DNA from 4 places in the Pseudomonas sp. CMR5c genome. Region 3 is predicted to be linked to each of the others. Evidence: predicted binding sites of a transcription regulator. Region 3 holds the regulator's gene; each other region holds the start of a gene.
What was found. The regulator FliA, encoded in region 3, starts transcription of late flagellar genes. The targets are predictions, from matches to a motif close to CTAAAGTTTNNNNNNNNNNNGCCGNTAA.
Positions count from the first base shown of each region.

Region 1: a site for FliA is predicted at 3,002-3,029, ahead of C4K40_RS16625 (methyl-accepting chemotaxis protein). Genes of this name have one in related genera too.
Region 2: a site for FliA is predicted at 3,536-3,563, ahead of motA (flagellar motor stator protein MotA). Genes of this name have one in related genera too.
Region 4: a site for FliA is predicted at 3,778-3,805, ahead of flgM (flagellar biosynthesis anti-sigma factor FlgM). Genes of this name have one in related genera too.

Region 1 is NZ_CP027705.1:3,609,312-3,615,262, forward strand. Features, by position in the region: gene C4K40_RS16610 (LysR family transcriptional regulator) at 1-956, opposite strand, end outside; gene C4K40_RS16615 (aldo/keto reductase) at 1,075-2,070, shown strand; gene C4K40_RS16620 (hypothetical protein) at 2,125-2,655, opposite strand; gene C4K40_RS16625 (methyl-accepting chemotaxis protein) at 3,098-5,092, shown strand; gene C4K40_RS16630 (SRPBCC family protein) at 5,170-5,625, shown strand; gene C4K40_RS16635 (copper resistance system multicopper oxidase) at 5,780-5,951, shown strand, end outside.
Region 2 is NZ_CP027705.1:606,907-612,857, reverse strand. Features, by position in the region: gene orn (oligoribonuclease) at 1-300, opposite strand, end outside; gene rsgA (small ribosomal subunit biogenesis GTPase RsgA) at 409-1,440, shown strand; gene motB (flagellar motor protein MotB) at 1,513-2,613, opposite strand; gene motA (flagellar motor stator protein MotA) at 2,617-3,468, opposite strand; gene C4K40_RS02750 (HDOD domain-containing protein) at 3,634-5,172, shown strand; gene rhdA (thiosulfate sulfurtransferase) at 5,216-5,951, shown strand, end outside.
Region 3 is NZ_CP027705.1:1,801,992-1,807,942, reverse strand. Features, by position in the region: gene C4K40_RS08435 (protein phosphatase CheZ) at 1-624, opposite strand, end outside; gene C4K40_RS08430 (chemotaxis response regulator CheY) at 655-1,026, opposite strand; gene fliA (RNA polymerase sigma factor FliA) at 1,193-1,933, opposite strand; gene fleN (flagellar synthesis regulator FleN) at 1,930-2,760, opposite strand; gene flhF (flagellar biosynthesis protein FlhF) at 2,879-4,201, opposite strand; gene flhA (flagellar biosynthesis protein FlhA) at 4,213-5,951, opposite strand, start outside.
Region 4 is NZ_CP027705.1:5,052,912-5,058,862, forward strand. Features, by position in the region: gene flgC (flagellar basal body rod protein FlgC) at 1-397, opposite strand, end outside; gene flgB (flagellar basal body rod protein FlgB) at 401-808, opposite strand; gene cheR (protein-glutamate O-methyltransferase CheR) at 1,052-1,879, opposite strand; gene C4K40_RS23115 (chemotaxis protein CheV) at 1,923-2,855, opposite strand; gene flgA (flagellar basal body P-ring formation chaperone FlgA) at 2,931-3,692, shown strand; gene flgM (flagellar biosynthesis anti-sigma factor FlgM) at 3,844-4,161, shown strand; gene C4K40_RS23130 (flagella synthesis protein FlgN) at 4,210-4,677, shown strand; gene C4K40_RS23135 (flagellar brake protein) at 4,774-5,520, shown strand; gene C4K40_RS23140 (MFS transporter) at 5,587-5,951, opposite strand, start outside.

The DNA.
Region 1 (5,951 bases), 1.8 Mb from region 3:
CCGCCCTGTCGCGGGCGTTTTGCTGCCCGGGCCCGGCCCTGATTGCGACCACGGATGAGTTCGTCCTGCCGGGCGAACAGATCCACCAGCCAGTCGACGAACACCCGTATGCGAGTCGAAAGGTGGCGCTGGGGCGGATACAACGCTGTCAACGGCAAGGGCGGTGGCGCATGTTCCGCCAGCACCTCTTGCAAGGCACCGGCCTGCAGTTGTCGGGCGGCATGGTAGTACGGGGTCTGGATCAAGCCGTAGCCCGCTTCGCAGGCCGCCAGGTAGCCATCGGCACTGTTGACGGCGACCTGCTTGGGCAAATTGACCTCAAGCAGCTCACCGCCCACCAGGAACTCCAAGCCATAGCGTTTGCCGGAAACCGCAGAGAAGTACTCCACCATCCGATGCCCCTGCAACTGCGCCACGGAGGTCGGAACACCATGCTCGCGCAAGTAGCCGGGGCTGGCGCAAGTCACCTGAGCCAGCTGCGCCAGAGGGCGCGCCACCAGGCTCTCGTCCAGTAGCGGACCGCCACGCAAGGCACAGTCCACGCCCTCGCGAATCAGGTCCACCGGGCGGTCATTGAGACCGATCTCCAGTTCGAGCAAGGGATAGCGCGCGGAGAACTCCGGCAACGCCGGCATCACGATCAGGTGGCCGATACCGGCCGGCATGTCGACGCGCAAGGTGCCCCGGGGATTGTGCCGCCCCAGGGAAAAGGCCGCCTCGGCCTCCTCCAGATCTGCCAGCAGACGTATGCAACGCTGGTAATAAGCGGCTCCGTCCAAGGTCGGGCTGACCTGGCGGGTGGTGCGATGCAGCAATTGCACCCCCAGGTGCGCCTCCAACTGCTTGATCAGGATGGTCACCGAGGCCCTGGGCAGTTGCAGGCTATCGGCTGCCCGGGCAAAACCGCCAAGCTCGACGATCCGGGTGAACACGCGCATGGCGTTGAAACGGTCCATGGAAAGCGCTCTTGATTATTTGGAATATCTTAATAGTGATAGCGTTTTTAGCCGGTTTATCGCTGTTTTGTCGAGTAGCACAATGAGCGCCTCCCCACTACTACTGGAGTAGCCAGCGATGCACACTCGACAACTGGGCCACAACGGCCCGCAGGTTTCCGCCATTGGCCTGGGCTGCATGGGCATGAGCGATTTCTACACCACCGGCAGCGATTCCCGGGAGTCGATCGCCACCCTGCACCGGGCGCTGGACTTGGGCGTGACCCTGCTGGACACCGCCGACATGTACGGCCCCCACAGCAATGAAGAACTGATCGGCCAGGCCATTCGCGGCAAGCGCGAACAAGTGGTGCTGGCCAGCAAGTTCGGCATTGTCCGTGACCCCGCCAATGCCTCGGCCCGTGGTGTCGATGGTCGTCCGGAGTATGTGCGCGCCGCCATCGATGGCAGCCTGCGGCGCCTGGGCGTGGATACCCTGGACCTCTACTACCAGCACCGGGTCGACCCACAGGTGCCGATCGAGGAAACCGTCGGCGCCATGGCCGAACTGGTCAAGGCCGGCAAGGTGCGCTACCTGGGCTTGAGCGAAGCCTCGGCGGCGACCCTGGAACGGGCGCATAAGGTCCACCCCATCAGCGCCCTGCAAAGCGAATACTCATTGTGGAGCCGCGACCCCGAGGAAAACGGCTGCCTTGCCACCTGCCAGCGCCTGGGCATCGCTTTCGTTCCCTACAGCCCGCTGGGCCGGGGGTTTCTCACCGGCGCCCTGAAGAGCCCGGACGACTTCGCCGCCGATGATTACCGGCGTTTCAACCCGCGTTTCCAGGGAGAGAACTTCCAGCGCAACCTGCGCCTGGTGGAACAGGTGCAGCAGTTGGCAATACAGAAGGAGGTCAGCGCTGGGCAACTGGCCCTGGCCTGGGTCCTGGCTCAGGGCGAATACCTGATACCCATCCCCGGCACCAAGCAGCGGCGCTATCTGGAGGAGAACGTAGCAGCCCTGGACGTGCGCCTGAGCGCCGATGACCTGGCGTCGCTGGACCGCATCTTCAGCCCGCAAGCCGCCGCCGGCACTCGCTACAGCGAAGAGGTGCTGGCCCTGCTGGATCGCTGAAACGACAAGGCCGGGGTCGCTGGAAAGCGCCCCGGCCCTTTTTCGAAACCCGGCTCAGGCCTTGGCGGAGGTAGCACCGTCTTTGTTGGGTACCGTGGTGCCGTTGCCCTTGCCGTAGTTCTGCAGGCTCTGCAGGACGTAGATGGCCTTCTTGTACTCGGGAATCAGGTAGTTGGCGTACTTGTTGCCCTTGAGGTTGTTGTTCTGGATATCGTCGATCTTCATCGCGAAGTATTCCAGCGCGTTGAAAGGCTCCTCGGGGTTTTTCGGAATGCCGAAACGGTCGAACTTGTCACCGGCATTGAGCAGGTTGAGCGCAGTGACATCGGAGATCAGGCCGTTGTTCTTGAGGAAAGTGCTCATGCCACCCAAGGACTTGATGGTGACATTCGTCGGATCGAAGCCCTTGATCTGCTTGTGCAGCTTCAACTGATCCATCTTGCGCACGTCGAGCACGGTAGCGTTCTGCCCCACCATGGTCAGGATCTGGCGCACCTTGGCGCTCTGCGGGGCCTTCTTGACGTCGCCGCCTCCCTGCAACAGGCCTGCCTTGCTGCTCCAGCCGCCAACGTATCCGATTGCCATACTGCAACTCCTGTAGTCCGGCTTGTCGATTCCCCTGTCCTGCCTTCATGGAAACTTCGTAAAGCTCCGGGAAGACCTCAGAGACAGGTCGGCAAGCCATGGTGAAACATCTGAATGGGGGCAAGTATCAACGCCGAAACAATTCGCGCCAACGAATTATTTCGGAAATTTACATTTTTTATACATTTCCGACAAATTCGCCAGGAGCCCCTGATTTAAAGGGCCTGGCCAATATTCAAGACTTCTCTCGGAGCATTTTCGCGGGCCTTGCCGGTTACCGCTGCCGACGTCACTGGCACTTCGGCAAACTCCTTGCAAACAAAATCGATTTTTCTGGACGAACGTCCTAAAGAGCGCATGTCTGGCGCCGATACCTTCTTAATGCCCTGCATAAGGCGCAGCTCTCCCAAAGAATAAGAAACGCTCGGTAAGGACAGGTCCCATGCCCGCTTTGCGCACGATTCAAGCCCGCTACACGCTCTTTCTGGTCCTGTTCATAGCCGTGATGCTGGTACTCACGGTGTTGGGTATCGGCCAGCTGGTGGCCCCCAAATTGCGTCAGACCGAAGAACAGGTCGCCCTGGACCGCATCGCCGAAGTGGCGCAACGCATCCAGGGTGAACTGAACAAGGTCCAGGCCCAGCAACGCAGCATTACCCAGACCGTCGCCCTGCTCGACAGCGACAGCATCGACCGGGTCCTGCCGGGACTGGTGGACCAGTATGGAGAGCAGAAGGTCTTCGGCGGTGGCATCTGGCCCCTGCCCGGCCAGCGCACTCCAGGGCGCCCCAAGCACAGTACCTTCTGGCACCGCGATGCCTCGGGCCAGCTCAAGGTCAATACCTTCTGGAACAGCGACGCGGCGCCCAACTACTACGACCAGCCCTGGTACAAGGGCGGCATGCGGACCGCCCCGGGCCAATGCGCCTGGGCCGCCGCCTACAAGGACGATGCCAGCGCCGAACCGCGTACCAACTGTGCCATGGCCATCAGCCGCGACGGCGTGCCCTATGGCGTGGCCACCATCGACGTGACCCTGGGCTTCTTCAATGACCTGGTGGCCACCCAGGAAAAAGCCCTGGGCGCGCAGATGCTGATCGTCGAGGGCGACGGCAAGATCATCAGCAACAGTTCGCGGATCAACGGCCCCATCGTCCTGAAGAACATCGCCGAACTGGCCAGCAGCTCGGCCTTCGTCGCCCAGGTGCAGCAGGCCCTGGGCAATCGCGGCAGCGGCCTGCAGCGCCTGGAGTTCGACAACGCCGGGGAACCGAGCACCTTCTTCATGCAGCCTATCGACGGCACTCCCTGGTTCCTCGCCAGCGCCCTGCCCAACCGCCTGATCACCGCCCAGCGCGACGACGTGCTGAGCACCCTGGGCCTGCTGCAACTGCCCATGGTGATCCTGCTGGTGTTGCTGCAGATCTATGCCATCGGCCAGTTGGTGCAGCGCATGAAGGCCCTCAAGGCCAACATCGACACCCTGGCCACCGGCGACGCCGACCTGACCCGGCGCATCACCATCCGCGCCGAGGATGAGCTGGGGGCCATCGGCCACTCGGTCAATCGCTTCATCATCTATCTGCAGGACATGATCGGCGAGGTGACCCAGGCCACCGAGGCCATGGCCGGCAGCCTGCAACAACTGCAACGCACCAGCGAGCAAAGCGGACAGATTCTCGCCCGGCACGCCTCGGAAACCGACCAGACCGTCACCGCCATCACCCAGATGAGCTCCACCGCTGACAGCGTGGCGGCCAATGCCGCCGAAACCGCGGCATTCACCCAGCGCGCCAACGAGCATGCCGAGCGTTCGCGGGTGGTGGTGGGCGAAGCGTCCGGCAGCGTGATCGCCCTGATCGACGAAGTGGCCAGCGCCACCCACAAGGTCGAGGCCATGCAGCAAGATGCCCAGCGCATCACCGAGATCCTCGGGGTGATCGGCGCCATCGCCGGGCAGACCAACCTGCTGGCGCTCAACGCCGCCATCGAGGCGGCCCGGGCCGGGGAGCAGGGTCGCGGCTTTGCCGTGGTGGCCGACGAAGTACGCGCCTTGGCCGCCCGTACCCAGGCCAGTACCTCGGAAATCAACGAGATGCTCACTCGCCTGACCCAGGGGGTCAGCTCCTCGGTCAGCGCCATGGAAAACACCCAGGCCAGCTGCCAGTCGGCGGCCGATGCCACTGCCCGGGTCAACTCGGGCCTAGATGAAATGGCCGGCTCGGTCAGCCAGATCAACAGCCTGAGCACCCAGATCGCCACCGCCGCCGAACAACAGAGCGCGGTCACCGAGGAAATCAACCGCAGCATGGTGAGCATCCGACATATGGTCGAGGAACTACTGCAAAGCGGCCAGGCCAGTGAACACAACACCCGGAGCCTGGTCCAGGCCAACCAGCGGGTCAGTGCCCTGATGGGCCGCTTCAAAGTCCGCTGAATGGTCGAGCGCACTCCCGCCCCAGCGCGGGAGTGCGACTATATTTGCAGCTCCGGCCACAAGGAGGTGCATGCATCATGGGCCAGCGCCAGCCCCACCTGACGGGCGAATACATCAGCCAGCAGCGGTACATCGCCGCCAGCATCGATACGGTCTACTACTACCTTTCCCAACCTGACCGCTGGCACGAATGGCATCCCGGGTCCCTGCGCGCCGATACCGGCCTGGGCGGCTCGCTGCCGGCCGGCCACAGGTTCAGCGAAACCATCAACCTGCTGGGCTTGCAGGTGCACCTGAGCTGCCGGGTCCTGTGCGCAGTGCTGCCCAGGGAATTCAAGATCGTGTTCAGCTCTGCGCCCCTGGATGGCATCGTCCACTACCAGTTGCGCAAACAGGGCGGCGGCACCCTGCTCAAGCACAGCCTGCAATACTCCACCGACCTCAATCTCGGCGGCTTGCGCTCGCGCATGGAGCGCTGTTGCGAGCAGGCCCTAGACAACCTCAAGCGCCTCCTCGAAGCAGCGCCTGGCTGATCAAGCGCCCGGGCCCGGATACCGTCGACGGTCGAGGCCAATACCCCATCAGCCACGCTGACAAATCTGTAACCTGAACCTCAGTTGGCTGACAGCCAGCGCCGATTAGTCTCTGCCTGAACCTGAACCCCAGGACTGACAGGACTCACTCGGCATGCTTGGCAATCCAACACGACGCAGCTTGATCAAGGGCCTGGGCGTCGCCGGCGCACTGGCCGGCAGCGGCCTCTGGCACTCCCCCGCCTGGCCCCGGGCCAACCCTGGCCTGCCCCAGGAAATACGCGGTCGACAGTTCGACCTGCACATCGGCCAAACGCCGGTGAACT
Region 2 (5,951 bases), 1.2 Mb from region 3:
CTTGCCCTTGGGCACCCATTGCTCCAGGAAGGCGATGGTCTGGGCTTCGGCCTCGGCCATGTCGATGCGGCTTTCACGCACCCGCTGGGTCAGGCCGGAATTGCCGTGCTGGCGAGTGTTCCACTCATCCATGCCGGCAAGGATCTCGTCGCTCTGGTGGATGGCGATGACCGGTCCTTCAGCCAAGGTGTTCAGGTTGCTATCGGTGACGATGGTCGCCATCTCGATGATGACGTCGGTGTCGGGGTTCAGACCGGTCATTTCCAGATCGATCCAAATCAGGTTCTGCGGGTTCTGCATGGGTGGGCTCCTCGGCGTAGTTGCGCAGTTTAGCCTAGAGGGCCTGCCCGGCGTGCTAAACTCGCCGCCGTTTTACCCAATCGCCGTAATTATCGACACGGAACATCAATGGCCAAACGCCAGCTCAATCGTCGCCAGAACTGGCGCATCGAAAAGATCCAGGGTGAGCGCGCAGCCCGCGCCGCCAAACGTGAGTCCTCCGTCATGGAGGCGCTGGAAGGGGGCGACCTGGGGCCGGAACAGACCGGCCTGGTGATCGCCCACTTCGGCGTCCAGGTCGAAGTCGAGGCCCGCGAAGGCGAACTGGCCGGCCAGGTGTTTCGCTGCCACTTGCGGGCCAACCTGCCAGCGCTGGTGACCGGCGACCAGGTGGTCTGGCGCGCCGGCAACCAGGGCATAGGGGTGATCGTCGCCCAACTGCCCCGCAGCACCGAGCTCTGCCGCCCCGACAGCCGTGGCCAGCTCAAGCCGGTAGCGGCCAACGTCGACATGATCGTGATCGTCTTCGCGCCCATGCCAGAACCCCACGCCAACCTCATCGACCGTTACCTGGTGGCCGCCGAGCACGCCGGAATCCGCCCCTTGCTGCTGCTGAACAAGGCCGACCTGATCGACGAGCAGAACGCCCCGGCGCTCAACGCCCTGCTGGCGGTCTATCGCCAGCTGGGCTATCCGCTGCTGGAAGTCTCGGCCCATCACGGCGACGGCATGGAGCAACTACAAGCGCTGCTCAATGGCCGCATCAGCGTGTTCGTCGGCCAGTCAGGGGTGGGCAAGTCGTCCCTGGTCAACAGCCTGCTGCCGGACGTCTTCACCCGGGTCGGCCCGCTGTCGGAGTTTTCCGGACAGGGCACCCACACCACCACCACCGCCCGGTTGTTCCACTTCCCCGGTGGCGGCGAACTGATCGACTCCCCCGGTATTCGTGAATTCGGCCTGGGTCACGTCAGCCGCGCCGACGTCGAAGCGGGTTTCATCGAGTTCAACGACCTGCTGGGCACCTGCCGCTTCCGTGACTGCAAGCACGACCGCGAGCCCGGCTGCGCCCTGCTCAAGGCCCTGGAAGATGGCCGCATCCAGCAACAGCGGATGAACAGCTACCGCTCGATCATCGCCAGCCTGCCCGACGACAGCTACTGACCCTGCCCCACGCAGAAACCACAAGGCCGCGATGATCGCGGCCTTGTGCTTTTTACCTGGCAGTTCCCGGTGTCACCGGGGTGCCGGCGCCGCAGGTGCAGGTGCAGGTGCAGGTGCAGGTGCAGGTGCAGGTGCAGGAGTCTGGCCCGCTGCGCCCTGCTCATCCATCTTCAGCACGCCGTCTTCGAAGATGTTCAGGCGCTGGCGCACTTCGTGGGCCGGCAGTGGCTCGCTGCCCGGCGGCAAGGCGTGCGGATCGGCCGCTGCAGCCGGTACTTCGCCAGGGGCTCCAGTGCCCTGGGTTGGCGCCGGAGTCTTCTGGTCGCCCTGTTCGCCCTCGATGGCGCGCTGGGCGCGCTTGGTCAGCACCACGATGTCGATACGCCGGTTGACCGGATTGAACGGATCCTTGCGATCGAACAGCGCCGAAGAAGCAAAACCCACTACCCGCGCCACTTGCGGATCAGGATAACCACCGGCCACCAGTGCTCGACGAGCGGCGTTGGCACGGTTGGCCGACAGCTCCCAGTTGCCGAACTCGCCGCTGCCCGAATAAGGCGTGGCATCGGTATGGCCGCTGATGCTGATCTTGTTCGGCACCGCCTTGATGGTGTCGGCCATGGCCAGCAGGATGTCTTCGAAATACGGCTTCAGGCGGGCACTGCCGGAGTCGAACATCGGCCGGTTCTCGGCGTCCATGATCTGGATGCGCAAGCCGTCAGGCGTGATCTCGAAAAGAATCTGGTCCTTGAACTTCTGCAGTTGGGGGTTTTCCTCGACCTTGTTCTGCAGCTCCTGCAGCAGCAGTTCGAGACGCTCGCGCTCGACCTGCTCGGCCATGCCCTCAACTTGCTCGGAGTCCACCGTGACCTTGTCCGGCTGGGGCTGGGACTGGATCTCGGGGTTCAGGGTGTTTTCCGGCGCCAGTTCCGGCGAGCCGCCCAGGTCGATGATGTAGGGCGTACCGCTTTCGGAAAAGCCGATCGGGTCCTTGAAGTAACCGGCGATGGCGATCTTCTGTTCCGGGGTGGCCGTGGACAACAGCCACAGCACCAGGAAGAACGCCATCATCGCCGTGGCGAAGTCGGCGAAGGCGATTTTCCAGGCGCCCCCGTGATGACCGCCAGCGAAGCGCTTGACGCGCTTGATGATAATCGGCTGATTGTTTTCCATGACTTAGCGACCGCGAACCGCTTGTTCCAGCTCGGCGAAGCTCGGACGGTGCGCCGGGTAGAGGACCTTGCGCCCGAACTCCACCGCCAGCGAAGGCGGCATGCCGGAAGCGGAGGCCACCAGGGATGCCTTGATGGCTTCATAGACGTTCAGCTCTTCCTTGGCATCGTGGGCCAGGGAATGGGCCAGCGGACCGAAGAAACCATAAGCCGCGAGAATACCGAAGAAGGTACCTACCAGCGCCGCACCCACGTGCAGGCCGATGGACTTCTGGTCACCGTCGCCCAGGGACGCCATGGTCACCACGATACCCAGTACCGCCGCGACGATACCGAAACCGGGCATGCCGTCGGCGATGCCGGTTACCGCATGGGAGGGGTGCTCGAGTTCTTCCTTGAGGCTGAACAGCTCCATGTCGAACAGGCCTTCGAGCTCGTGGGGAGCCATGTTGCCGGAGGACATGATGCGCAGGTAATCACAGATGTAGGCGGTCATGCGCTCGTCTTTGAGCACCGCCGGGTACTTGGCGAAGATCGGGCTGGCTGCCGCGTCCTCAATGTCGCCCTCGATGGCCATCATGCCTTCGCGGCGGCTCTTGTTGAGGATCTCGTAGATCAGGCCCAGCACTTCCAAGTAGAAGGTATGGGTGAAACGCGAGCTGAACATCCCCAGGGATTTCTTGACGACGTGCATCGTCATGTAGCCGGGGTTGGCCTGGAGGAACGCACCAAAGGCCGCACCACCGATGATCAACACCTCGAAAGGCTGGATCAGCGCTGCGATCTTGCCGTGGGAAAGCACGTATCCGCCGAGCACGCTAGCGAATACGACGATGATGCCGATGATTTTAGCCATAGATAGGAGAGTACTTATGAGTCGGGTTCAAGGTCATATTCGGAAGTTCTTAAAACTCTTCTTCTACTTATCGGCAAAACTGCGCCAGACTATAGCCAGTTAAGGTGAAAAGCCAGTTTGGCCCGCTCAGGGCGTGTTCACAGCAGACGATGATTGCGCCCGACCATGTCCAATGAAACCAGCACCCCGCACTCTGCCCCCAGCTCTCTAGAGGCCTGGCTCAAGCTTCTCGGCGCCGTGCGCCTGCCGGTGCCGCAAGCCAGCCACGACCGGGTCTGCAAGGCCATCGCCAACAACCGCAGTTCGCTGCGGGAAATCGCCGACCTGATGCAGAATAGCCCGGCATTGGCCCTCAGCGTGATCCGCGAGGCCAACCGGCACACCCATGGCAGCATGAGCGAGCCGGCGGAGAACCTGGAGATCGCGGTCAACCGCCTGGGCCTCAAGCGTACCCAGGAACTGCTGGAACAACTGCCGACCCTGCCCGAAGAGCAAATTCCCCAGGCCTTGCGGCAATTGCAGCTGATCAGCCAGCACGCCACCCAACAAGCCAACGGTTTCTTCGCCGGGCGCCTGGCCCGCTTGTGGCAGGACATCCACTGGGGCAGCCTGCTGTTCCTCTCTCCTCTATGGGCCATCGCCTTGAGCTACCCCAAGCTGATGGAAGAGTGGGAGCTGCGGGTCATCTACAAGCATGAGTCGGCGCGCAAGGTTGAACTGCAATTGTTCGGCGTACGCCTGATGGAGGTCTGCCAAGCCCTGGTTCAAGCCTGGCACCTGCCGATCTGGGTGCAACAGGGCTACCGCCTGCTGACCAGCGAGCAACACCTGCTGGCCAAGGTCCTGCTGATCGCCCGCGACAGCGATAACCCGCTGCGCCAGCAACAGCGCCTGGACGACGACCCGGAGCTGCGGCGCTGGCTGAACCAGCCGGCCAACTGCGTCCTGCTGGCCAACGGCATGGCCCTGGCGGCGCAATTTTCCTGGAACAACCCCCACGGCCAACGCTGGCAGAACCTCACCGCCCTGTACCTGCAGATACCGGTCGCCGAGGTCCAGCAACAGTTGCACCAACAAGCAGCCAACAGCGCCCGCAACGACAGCCAGCCCGATCTCTGGCACCCGGCCCAGGCCCTGCTCTGGCCCTGGAACGTGCGCCGCCTGCACAACGGCGAGCTGCCGGCACCCGCGCCAACACCCCTGGAACTGGCCAAGTGGCGCCAGCTGTGCAGCGAGCTGCTGCTCGAACCGAGTCCCTTCACCAATGCCGTGCACCTCACCGGGTTTGCCCGGGATGCCCTGGCGGCATGTGGCATGCGGCGGATCATGCTGCTGATGGTCGATCGCAGCCACAGCCAGTTGCGAGTGCAGCAGTTGCATGGCCTGCCCAGGGAAGCCGCCGGACTGAGCCTGCAAGCCAAGCAAAACCCGCTGCTACAGCGCTTGCTGGAGAAATCCGCGCAGATCCGCCTGACCCCGGACAACTATCGGCAATTCGCTCCCCACCTGCCCGGGGCCCTGCGCCAGTTGTTCCGTGGCGAGCACCTGCTGATCCGCTCGCTGTCCTGCAATGGTCGGGTTCTACTGCTGGCGATCGCCGACCAGGACGGCGTGCCCTTCGCCGAAACCAGCGTCCAGGCCTTCGGCAAGACCGCCCAGTGCATCGAGAAGGCCTTGCACAGCTTTACCAACCGCAGCCAGTAACGCTTGCGCTACAATTCCACCCTTTGTGCCCTGGGGACCTGACATGTCTGATTTTTCCGGCTTGCCGCTGGTCATCGAGCCCGGTGACCTGCTCGCCCGCCTCGACGCCCGCGAACTGATCCTGGTCGACCTGACCAGCGCCGCCCGCTACAGCACCGGGCATATTCCCGGGGCACGCTTCGTCGACCCCAAGCGTACCCAGCTCGGCCAGGCGCCAGCCCCGGGACTGCTGCCACCCAAGGCCGCCCTCGAGGCGCTGTTCGGTGAACTCGGACACAACCCCGACGCGGTCTACGTGGTGTATGACGATGAAGGCGGCGGCTGGGCCGGACGCTTCATCTGGCTGCTGGATGTGATCGGCCACCGGCACTATCACTACGTCGATGGCGGCCTGCCGGCCTGGCTGGCGGAAAGCCTGCCGGTATCCACCGAGGTACCGGAAATCGTCGGCGGCCCGGTGCCCCTGACCCTGCACGACGAACCTACCGCCACCCGCGAATACCTGCAGAGCCGCCTCGGCGCTGCCGACCTGGCCATCTGGGACGCCCGCGGCCCGCTGGAGTATTCGGGCGAGAAGGTCCTGGCCGCCAAGGGCGGGCATATTCCCGGCGCAGTGAATTTCGAATGGACCGCCGGCATGGACCAGGCCCGCCACCTGCGCATCCGCCGTGACATGCCGCAGATCCTCGAGAGCCTGGGCATCAGCAAAGACAAAGAAGTGATCACCCACTGCCAGACCCACCACCGCTCCGGCTTCACCTACCTGGTGGCCAAGGCGC
Region 3 (5,951 bases):
ATCGACCTGGCTGGCCATCAAGACGAGTTTGAGCAGATTGCTTTCGACTTCCGTGACCAACTGAGTCACGCGCTTGATCACCTGGCCGGTGAGGTCCTGGTAATCCTGCGCCAGCAGAATGTCGTTGAGGTGGCCGGAGATGGTACGGGTCTCCTGCTCGCTACGAGTCAGAAAACCGTCGACCCGCCGCGCCAGTTCGCGAAACTCCTCGGCACCGACCTCGCGCCGCATGAAGCGGCCCCAGTCCACGCTCAAGGCCTGGGCTTCAGTGCTCAGGCCGTTGACCAGCGGGGTGCTGCTCTCCACCAGGTCCATGGTGCGGTTGGCTGCGGCTTCCGTCAGCCGGACCACATAGGACAGGCGCTCGGTGGCATCCGTGATCTGTGAAACTTCCTCGGCTTGCGGCATGTGCGGGTCAATCTGGAAATTGACGATCGCGCTATGCAGCTCGCGGGTGAGCTTGCCCACTTCCTGGTACAGGCCGCGGTCACGGGTCTGATTGAGCTCATGGATCAGTTGCACGGCTTCGCCGAACTTGCCCTTCTCCAGACTCTCGACCAGTTCCAGCGCATGTTTTTTCAGGGTCGACTCAAAGTCGCCCAGTGAAGATTCGTTATGCTCCATAGCTCCCCCGTGGCGGAATGGCTACGCATCTCAACCGATGCGTTCGAAGATCTTCTCGATCTTCTCTTTCAGCGCCTGGGCCGTGAATGGTTTGACGACATAGCCGTTAACGCCGGCCTGGGCGGCTTCGATGATCTGCTCGCGCTTGGCTTCGGCAGTCACCATCAGTACCGGCAGGTGCTTGAGCTTTTCATCGGCGCGCACATGGCGCAGCAGATCGATACCGGTCATGCCCGGCATGTTCCAGTCCGTTACCAGAAAGTCGATGCTCCCGCTGTTGAGTACCGGAATGGCGGTAGTGCCATCGTCGGCCTCGACCGTGTTGGTGAAACCCAGATCACGCAACAGGTTTTTTATGATCCGCCGCATCGTTGAGAAGTCATCAACGATGAGGATTTTCATGTTCTTGTCCAATTCGACCTCCAAGCAGTCTTAAACGCATCCAGTTCCTGGACGCGCCATTCAATCAATCCGGCATAACACGCAACGACTGCATGGAGCACATACTGCAAAACCGGCAAGGCGCAAGGCCTGACCGGTCTTGGGCGCAGTGTCCCCACACTGCCTGTCAGCGCGCTCGCCACTCCCCCAAACGCCCCCGCAAACGGGCCGCGCACTGGCTGTGTAACTGGCTGACCCGCGATTCGCTGACCCCCAGGACCTCACCGATTTCCTTGAGGTTCAGCTCTTCGTCGTAGTACAGCGCCAACACCAGTCGCTCGCGCTCCGGCAAATTGGCAATCGCATCCGCCAACGCGGCCTGGAAGCGTTCATCCTCCAGGTCCCGTGACGGCTCGAGATGAGCACTGGCGCCATCCTCGTGCAGCCCTTCATGTTCGCCGTCCTGCAACAGGTCGTCGAAACTGAACAGCCGGCTGCCCAGGGTGTCGTTCAAAATCCCGTAATAATCGTCGAGACTCAATTGAAGTTCGGCCGCAACCTCGTGATCTTTAGCGTCACGACCGGTTTTAGCTTCAATTGCGCGAATGGCATCACTGACCATGCGCGTATTACGGTGCACCGAACGCGGTGCCCAGTCGCCTTTACGAACCTCGTCGAGCATCGCGCCACGGATACGGATACCCGCGTAGGTCTCGAAACTCGCGCCCTTGCTCGCGTCGTACTTGGTCGACACTTCGAGCAAACCGATCATCCCAGCCTGGATCAGGTCCTCTACCTGGACACTGGCCGGCAACCGCGCCAGCAGGTGATAGGCGATACGCTTGACCAGAGGCGCATAGCGCTCGATCAGTTCGTATTGGCTGTCACGCGCCGACTTCTTGTAGAGGTTGTAGCCACTGGCAGTCATAGCACCGGTCCCGCTGTTTGATGCACTAGCCGCTCGACAAAGAATTCCAGATGCCCGCGTGGGTTCGCCGGCAACGGCCAGGTATCGACTTTCTGTGCGATGGCCTTGAACGCCAATGCACACTTCGAACGGGGAAAGGCTTCATAGACCGCACGCTGCTTTTGCACGGCCTTGCGCACGCTTTCGTCGTAGGGAACTGCGCCGACATATTGTAAGGCCACGTCCAGGAAGCGATCAGTGACCTTGGTCAACTTTGCAAACAGGTTGCGCCCTTCCTGGGGGCTCTGGGCCATGTTGGCCAGGACCCGGAAGCGGTTCATGCCGTAGTCGCGGTTGAGCAGCTTGATCAGCGCGTAGGCGTCGGTGATCGAAGTGGGTTCGTCGCAGACCACCAGCAGCACTTCCTGGGCCGCGCGGACAAAACTGACTACCGAGTCACCAATACCCGCAGCGGTGTCGATCACCAGGACATCGAGGTTGTCGCCGATGTCGCTGAAGGCCTGGATCAGGCCGGCATGCTGGGCAGGGCTCAGGTGCACCATGCTCTGGGTGCCCGAGGCGGCCGGAACGATGCGGATGCCACCCGGCCCCTGGAGCAGCACGTCGCGCAGCTCGCAGCGCCCTTCGATGACATCGGCCAGGGTGCGTTTGGGGGTCAGGCCCAAGAGGACATCGACATTGGCCAATCCCAGGTCGGCATCCAGCAGCAAGACCCGTCGACCGAGCTCAGCCAGAGCCAGGGACAAGTTCACTGACACATTAGTCTTGCCGACGCCACCTTTGCCGCCGGTCACCGCGATCACCTGTACGGGATGCATGCTGCCCATGTTCTTTCTTTACCTTGTCTTACTTAGACGGGGCCACATAACTGGCTGCGTGTTCACCGTGAGAACAATGCCTGGCAGACCATCGATGTAGATACACTGCAATCTATTCATGAGTACCTCAGCCGACCCGCTTGGCCGGGTTGTGGTACAGGTCAGCGAACATATCGGCCATGGCTTCTTCGCTGGGTTCTTCCTGCATCTGCACGCTCACGGCGCGGCTCACCAGCTGGTGCCGACGCGGCAGGTGCAGGTCGTCAGGAATCCGCGGGCCATCGGTCAGATAGGCAACCGGTAATTCATGACTGATGGCCAGGCTCAACACCTCGCCAAGGCTGGCTGTTTCATCCAGTTTAGTCAGGATGCACCCGGCCAGACCACAGCGCTTGTAGCTGTGGTAGGCGGCGGTCAGCACCTGCTTCTGGCTGGTGGTGGCCAGCACCAGGTAATTCTTCGCGCGGATCCCGCGGCCGGCCAGACTTTCAAGCTGCATGCGCAGCGCCGGATCGCTGGCCTGCAGGCCTGCGGTATCGATCAGCACCACGCGCTTGCGCAGCAGCGGGTCCAGGGCCTGGGCCAGGGACTGGCCAGGATCGACATGGGTCACCGAGACATTGAGGATCCGCCCCAGGGTCTTGAGCTGCTCCTGGGCGCCGATGCGGTAGCTGTCCATGCTCACCAGCGCAATGTTCTGCGCGCCGTACTTGAGCACGTAGCGGGCCGCGAGCTTGGCCAGGGTGGTGGTCTTGCCCATGCCGGCAGGACCGACCATGGCAATCACCCCGCCCTCTTCCAGAGGCTCGACTTCCGGCGTCAGGATCATTCGCGCCAGATGGGCCAGGAGCATGCGCCAGGCCTGGCGTGGCTCGTCGATATCGGTGATCAGGGCCAGCAGGTCGCGAGCCAGCGGGCCGGACAAGCCGATGCGCTGCAGGCGGCGCCAGAGGTTGGCCTGTTCGGGACGACTGCCCTGCAACTGGCTCCAGGCCAGGGAACCGAGCTGTACTTCCAGCAGCTCGCGCAAGCCGTTGAGCTCGGAGCGCATGGAGTCCAGGGCACGATTGTCCACCGCCGGCGCGACCGGGGCCGGAGCCGGGCGCGGGCGCTCGGTCAGGGTTGGCTCGATCAAGGGCTCGGCTGCCGTCAGCGGCAGGCCGGCGAACAACTGGCGATTGCTGATCGAGGCAGTGTCACCTTCGCCCCGCAGGCTCAGCTCGGCCTGGGCGGTAACGATCCGCGACTGGGTCTTGCGCAGCTCGTCTTCGAGCTCCACGTTCGGAATCCGTGGCGACAAGGCCGACAACTTGTAATCCAGGGCCGCCGTCAGCTCGACGCCACCGGCGATCCGGCGGTTGCCGATGATGGCAGCCTCGGCCCCCAACTCATCACGAACCAGTTTCATGGCCTGACGCATATCGGCGGCGAAAAAACGCTTAACTTGCATAACCCACTACCTCAGCCGTTGGGCCCTACTGTCGCAACGATGGTCACTTGCTTGTTGTCGGGAATTTCCTGGTACGCCAGCACATGCAAACCCGGGACGGCCAGACGACCGAACCGCGAGAGCATGGCGCGGACCGGACCCGCCACCAACAGAATCACCGGTTGACCTTGCATCTCTTGACGCTGCGCCGCTTCGATCAGCGAACGCTGCAGCTTCTCTGCCATGCTTGGCTCGAGCAGAACGCCTTCTTCCTGGCCTTGTCCTGCCTTCTGCAAACTGCTGAGCAAAATCTGTTCCAACCTTGGCTCCAAGGTGATCACAGGCAGCTCGGACTCAGTACCTACAATGCTTTGGACGATGGCGCGAGACAATCCGACGCGCACCGCAGCAACCAAAGCGGCAGTATCTTGACTCTTAGCGGCATTGTTGGCGATAGCCTCGGCAATGCTGCGGATATCACGCACCGGCACCTGTTCGGCCAACAAGGCTTGCAGCACCTTGAGCAACTGCGAGAGCGAGAGCACGCCCGGCACCAGCTCTTCAGCCAGCTTCGGCGAACTCTTGGCCAGCACCTGCATCAGTTGCTGGACCTCTTCGTGGCCGATCAGTTCGCTGGAGTGCTTGTACAGAATCTGGTTCAAGTGAGTGGCGACCACGGTACTGGCGTCGACCACGGTGTAGCCCAGGGACTGGGCCTGGGGCCGCTGGCTGATCTCGATCCACACCGCCTCCAGGCCGAAGGCCGGATCCCGGGCGGCGATACCATTGAGGGTGCCGTAGACCTGCCCCGGGTTGATCGCCAGTTCGCGATCCGGATAGATCTCGGCCTCGGCCAGGATCACGCCCATCAGCGTCAGGCGGTAGGCGCTGGGGGCCAGGTCGAGGTTGTCACGGATATGCACGGTGGGCATGAGGAAACCCAGGTCCTGGGACAACTTCTTGCGCACCCCCTTGATCCGCGCGAGCAGTTGCCCGCCCTGGTTGCGGTCCACCAGGGGAATCAAGCGATAACCCACTTCCAGGCCGATCATGTCGATCGGGGTCACGTCGTCCCAGCCCAGTTCCTTGGTCTCCATGGCCCGTGCCGGCGAGGGCAGCAGGTCCTGCTGGCGCTGGAGCTCTTCCTCGGCGCGGACCTTAGCCTGGTTCTGCTGGCGCCAGAGCAGGTACGCCGCACCGCCGGCCACCAGGGCCAGGCTGAGGAAAGACACATGGGGCATGCCCGGCACCACGCCCATGACCGCCATCAGCCCGGCGGCCACTGCGAGGGCCTTGGGCGAGGCGAACATCTGCCGGTTGATCTGCTTGCCCATGTCCTCGGAGCCCGAGGCACGGGTGACCATGATCGCCGCCGCGGTGGACAACAGCAGCGAAGGCAGCTGCGCCACCAAACCGTCACCGATGGTCAGCAAGGCATAGACCCGGCCAGCGTCGGCAAAGGTCATGTCGTGTTGGAAGATACCGACCGCCATACCGCCGATCAGGTTGATGAACAAGATCAGCAAGCCGGCGATGGCATCACCGCGAACGAACTTGCTGGCACCGTCCATGGAGCCGTAGAACTCGGCTTCCTGAGCCACTTCGGCGCGGCGCGCCTTGGCCTGGTTCTGGTCGATCAGGCCGGCGTTGAGGTCGGCGTCGATGGCCATCTGCTTGCCGGGCATGGCGTCCAGGGTGAAGCGCGCGCTCACCTCGGAGATCCGCCCGGCACCCTTGGTCACTACCACGAAGTTGATGATCATGAGGATCG
Region 4 (5,951 bases), 3.3 Mb from region 3:
TCATCATTTCAGCGTTGGTCTGGAACGAACGGCTGGCGGAAATCATGTCGGCCATCTCTTCCACCACATTGACGTTGGGGTAGTAGACATAGCCCTTGGCATCGGCTGCCGGATGATTGGGCTCGTAGCGCGCCTCGAGGTTGCTCTGGTCCTCGACCACGCCCAACACTTGTACGCCCTGCCCGGCAGCGTCCTGACTCTGGAACAGCGAACCGCGATCACCACCCTGAGCGTTCTGGAACATGGTGGCGAACACCGGATGCCGGGCGCGGTAGGTCTGGTCGATGCTCGACGACACGCTCTCGGCGTTGGCTATGTTACTGGCGACGGTGTTCAGACGAGTGGTCTGGGCGCTCATGCCACTACCGGCAATATTGAAAACACTGGCAAGGGACATGGATTACTCTCCGCGCAGGGCTGCCACCAGCCCTTTGAATTTGCTGTTGAGCAGCGTGAAGCTGGCCTGGAATTCCACCGCGTTCTGCGCATAGTTCGACTGCTCGAGCTGCGCGTCCACGGTGTTCTGGTCGATCGAAGGTTGCATTGGCGTGCGATATTGCAGCGACTCGTCGCCAGCGCTCACGCCTTGCGCTTCGATGTGCCGGTTATTGGTCAGGTTCAAACCGAACGTCCCCTTGTTGACCTTTTCGTTCTGCTCGGCGAGCACGGCGGAAAAGTCCAGGTCCCGAGCCTTGTAGTTCGGGGTGTCGGCGTTGGAGATGTTGTTGGCCAATACTTCGGCCCGCTTGGCGCGAAAGCCGAGAGCCTGTTCGTGAATACCGAGCGCTTTATCGAAGCTGATGCTCATGTCGGGAAACCTTTGGGTGACCTGATTTTACGTTGACATCAAACTAGCAATCCGCGTGCCAACCTAGGAAACCCCGTAAATCAAGGCCCTCGCAGTAACGGCAAGGCGGCAAATGCCAGAAAAGCGGCAATGGTTTTCCGCGCAGCGCCGGCAAAGCGGCAATCACCCTGCCATCTCGGCATTAAATGACGAACATGAAAAAGGAGGCCCGAGGGCCTCCTTTGGCGTAGCGATCAATCCAGGTTACTTGGCCTGGTAGATGATCCCCGGGTTGCACTGGACCATCTGGTAATGATCCGGCAAGCCGTTGAGCGCCTCGGACGCCCCCAGGAACAGGTAACCGCCCGGCTTCAGGGTGCTGTGGATGCGCATCAGGATGTCCTTCTTCACTTCCGCCGAGAAGTAGATCAGGACGTTGCGGCAGAACACGATGTCGAACTTGCCCAGGCTGGCATAGCTGTCCAGCAGGTTGAACGAGCGGAACTCAACGCGGTTCTTGATCGGCGACTTGACCACCCAGCGCCCCGGCCCCTTGGGGTCGAAATAACGCTGCAGGCGATCGGCCGACAAGCCGCGACCAATGGCCAGGCTGTCGTATTCACCGGTCTTGCAGTTGTTGAGCATGGTCCCGGACAGATCGGTTGCGACGATCTGCGCGCCCATCTTCAACTGGCCCATGTTGGTACGCTCGAACTCGTCGATGGACATCGACAACGAGTAAGGCTCCTGTCCCGAGGAACAAGCCGCGGACCAGATCCGCAAGCGCTGGTTGGGATTGGCCTTGATCGCCTCGGGAAGCACTTTGTTCTTCAACACCTCGAATGGGTAGGTGTCGCGGAACCACAAGGTCTCGTTGGTCGTCATGGCATCCACTACCATCTCGCGCAAACCGCCGCGTGGCTGGGTCTGGATCCGCTGAACCAGCTCGCCCAAGGTTTTTATACCTTGCTGCTCCATCAGTTTGTTGAGACGGCTCGAGACCAGATATTGCTTGTTTTCCCCGAGCAAAATACCACAGGCTTTTTCCAGGAAGACCCGGAACTGTTCAAAATCCAAATTACCCGTAGACAATGCTGCCGCCTCTTAAATCTAGGTCCACCAAGGGCCACTGCCCTCAGCTGTGGTCTGCTGCTTTGATCCGGTCGACTACCCGGGAAGCCAGGTCATCAGGGCGGAACTTGGCAAGGAAGTCATCGGCACCGACCTTCTTCACCATCGCCTGATTGAACACCCCTGACAACGAAGTATGCAGGATGATGTGCAGCTTTTGCATGCGTGGATCGTTACGTATCTCGGCCGTGAGGGTGTAGCCGTCCATTTCAGGCATCTCGATGTCGGAAATCATCATGAGGAATTCCTCTTCCGGCTTCTTGCCTTCGTCGACCAGCTTGCGCAGGTAGTCCAGCGCCTGCCGACCGTCGTTCAACGCCACCACTTCCACGCCCACTGTCTGCAGGCAGCGAGTGACTTGCTTGCGCGCCACCGACGAATCGTCGACGGTCAGCACCCGCAGGGAAATGGCCTTGTGCTGGGTCTCGACATCCACCACGCCTGCCGAGATCGATTCGGAAGTTGGCGCGACTTCCGCCAGGATCTTCTCCACATCGATGATTTCGACCAGCTGGTTATCGACCCGGGTCACCGCCGTGAGGTAGTGATCGCGCCCTGTGCCCTTGGGTGGCGGATGGATCTCTTCCCAGTTCATGTTGACGATGCGTTCCACCGAGCGCACCAGGAATCCCTGGGTCTTGGTGTTGTACTCAGTGATGATGACGAACGGATTGCTCTGATCCTGCAACCCGCCAGACCCAGTGGCCATTGCCAGATCCAGGATCGGAATGGTCGCCCCTCGAATATTCGCGACACCGCACACCACAGGACTGGATTTGGGCATCAAGGTCAGCTTCGGGCATTGCAGCACCTCGCGAACCTTGAATACGTTGATCCCGTAGAGTTGCCCACCGTCCAGACGGAACAGCAGCAGCTCCAGGCGATTCTGCCCAACCAATTGCGTGCGCTGGTTTACCGAATCCATTACACCAGCCATGCCCAGACTCCCCAAAGCTTTAAGATCCGACGCACGCTCATTGCTAAACGGCACGGCGCTTGCTTTTTAACTGTTATGAACGCCAAAACGACATTTTTTCGACGCCTAACATCACCTGGCCGCAGAGTGCTCTGCGCCCTTGCGATGCTGTGCATTTTAAACCCTGGCGGCCCTGCCATTGCTGATTCGGTCACCCTGCCTGATCTACTTATCGGCGTCACTCAAGGGTTTCTTGAATTCACGGTAGAAGACTACCTGGCAACCAGTCAAACCGAAGGACGCTATGAGATCGAGGTCAAGCAGCTGGATCCACGGATGCACATGCCTGCCTGCGACAAGGAATTGACAGCCAGCCTGGAAAGCCCGGCCCAACCCCTGGGGCGTGTGACAGTCAAGGTCCGCTGCGAAGGCAGCTCGCCCTGGTCGGTTTTCGTACCGGCGCAGGTCAAGTTGTTCCGCGAAGTAGTCACCAGCGCCCGCCCTCTCAAACGATCGTCCATCATCGAGCCGGAGGATGTGGTGCTACGCGAACGGGATATCAGCCAGAACGGACAGGGCTACCTGACCTCGGTCGACCAGGCCATTGGTCAGAAACTTGTCCGACCAATGGTCGCCGACCAACTCGTCACCCTGGTTCACCTGGAGCAGGCCGAGGTGGTGCGCAAGGGCGATCAGGTAGTGATCTCTGCACGCAGCGGCTCCTTGAATGTACGAATGCCCGGCGAAGCCTTGTCCAACGGCGGCATGAGCGAGCAGATCAGGGTCAAGAACCTGAATTCGCAACGGGTGATCAAGGCTCGCGTCACCGCGCCGGGCCAGGTGGAAGTGGCCATGTAGATCACTGGCGCTTGCCCCTCCCGTTCCCTAAACTGTGACCGATAACGGGTCGCTGATACCTGCCTTGGCTTGTCGACAATTGAGCCTAAAGTTTTCCAGGGTATGGCCGAGAACATGGCAAGCGTCCAAATACCCAGAGGTTTTACTCATCATGGTCATCGACTTCAGCCGTTTGAACAGCTCCTCCCCACTGACAGGCAGTACGCGTACCAGCGCCAGCAAGGAAACCGGTGATGCCGGCAAGCCCGTAGCCCAGGTAAGCACAGCCGAGACCAGCAAAAGCGGGGAATCGGTACACCTCAGCAATGAGGCTCAACAGTTGCAACGAATCACTGACAAGCTGCGCGACCAGCCTGTTGCCGACAAAGCCCGGGTGGCAGCACTGAAGCAAGCTATCGCCGATGGCAGCTACCAAGTCGACAGCAACCGTGTAGCCAGCAAACTGCTCAATTTCGAAGCCCAGCGCTAGCCACAGGCTTGCGCCAGGCTTTTGGACGCTTAATCCCCAAGGCCAGCCATGCACGATACCAACCTACTGCAACTGATCACCGATGACCTTGCTCCAGCTCAACAATTGCTGGAGCTGCTCAGGGCCGAATCCATCGCCCTGCACGGCCGCGACATGCCGTTGCTGGAGGAGATCCTGGCGCAGAAACAGGCCCTGATCGTCTTGCTGGAACAGCATGGCCGCACCCGCACCCAGCTCCTGGACAGTCTTGGCCTGCCCGCCAATCGCGAAGGCCTTGCACAACTGGCCAGCCACTCCAGCCTGGGCGCGCAATTGCTCGAGCAGGGCGACCTGCTGGTCCAGCTCCTGGCTGAATGCCAGGCTGCCAACGAGCTCAACGGCCGCTCGATCCAGATCCAGCAGGCCACCACCGCCAACCAGTTGAAGATCCTCAATGGCGGCGAACCTCCAGCCCTCTACGACGCCCGCGGCTCCACCTCGATGCTTGCGAAGCAACGCCCACTCAGTCAGGCTTAGGCCGCAAAAATGAGCGCGTGCTACCAAGTCGCGAAACATGCTGGCAAAATGCTGGCCCATGCGTGTAGTTGTATTTTGTCTGGAGATTGATGAACCGTGTTCACAGCATCAAACGCGGAAGATGCTCCGCAGCCACCCAAGGTGCTAACCACCCCGTTGGAGATCTCCTCCAACCTGCGTTTGCTGCAAGAAAGCCACGATCCGCTGATCATCACTTTCCATGAGCGCAGCCAGCGCTTCCAGAGCTACGTGGTGGAAGTGGACCGCGAGAGCAATACGCTCGCGCTCGACGAAATGATTCCCCGCGACGGCGAACGCTTCATGCTCGCCGGCGAAGCATTCCGTGTCGAAGGCTTCCACGAAGGCGTACGCATCGCCTGGGAAAGCAACGGCTTGCCGACCCTGGACGAGTCTGGTGGCGGCCGCTGCTACCGCACCACCCTGCCGGACGAAGTGGTCTACCACCAACGCCGCAATGCCTTCCGCGCCGCCCTTAAACTGGCACAGCTGGTGGATATCGAGCTGGGCGGCGACAAGCTCAAGTCGCCCCTGACCGGCAAGCTGCTGGACATCTCCGCCACCGGCTGCAAGCTGCGCTTCGACGGCGAGATCTCCGCTCGCCTGCAACTGGGCCAGGTCTATGAGCGCTTCATCGCCGCCCTGCCCTTCGGCAGCATGACCGCACCGGTGGAACTGCGTTACCTGCACTACGAAGAAAGGATCGACACCACTTTCGCCGGCGTACGCTTCCACAACATGAGCGGCCTGGTGCAGCGCCAGGTAGAGCGCTTCGTCTATCAGTTGCAGCGCGAAGCACGGCGCTTCGACAAAGACGATATGTGATCGCCGAAAATCCATGAAAAACGGGCAGTGCCTTGCGGCAACTGCCCGTTTTTTTCATCTCGAGCGCTAAGGCCTGGTTTCGCCTAGCGGCTCGCCCTCACGCTCTTCGCCAACGGGCTCCTCGTCGCCTGCCCCGGACTCAGGCGACATGGGCGGCACGGCGTCCGTCGCAGGAGCGACCTGCATCTGATCCTGCACCACCTGCTCGTCCACCCGCGGGTCGAGGGCCGCCACCAGCGGCGAACTGGACATGCTGTCCGGCATCGCCACGTGATGCAGCGGCGCATCGTCGACCTGGTGCAGGTTGGTCACGGCCTTCGGCCGGATCCGCCAGACCAGTACCACGGCAAAGAAACAGAAGAAGGCATAGAGCATCTGGCTGCCGAACAGTTTCATCAGCACGCCGGCCGCCAACGGCCCGATGCTCGCTC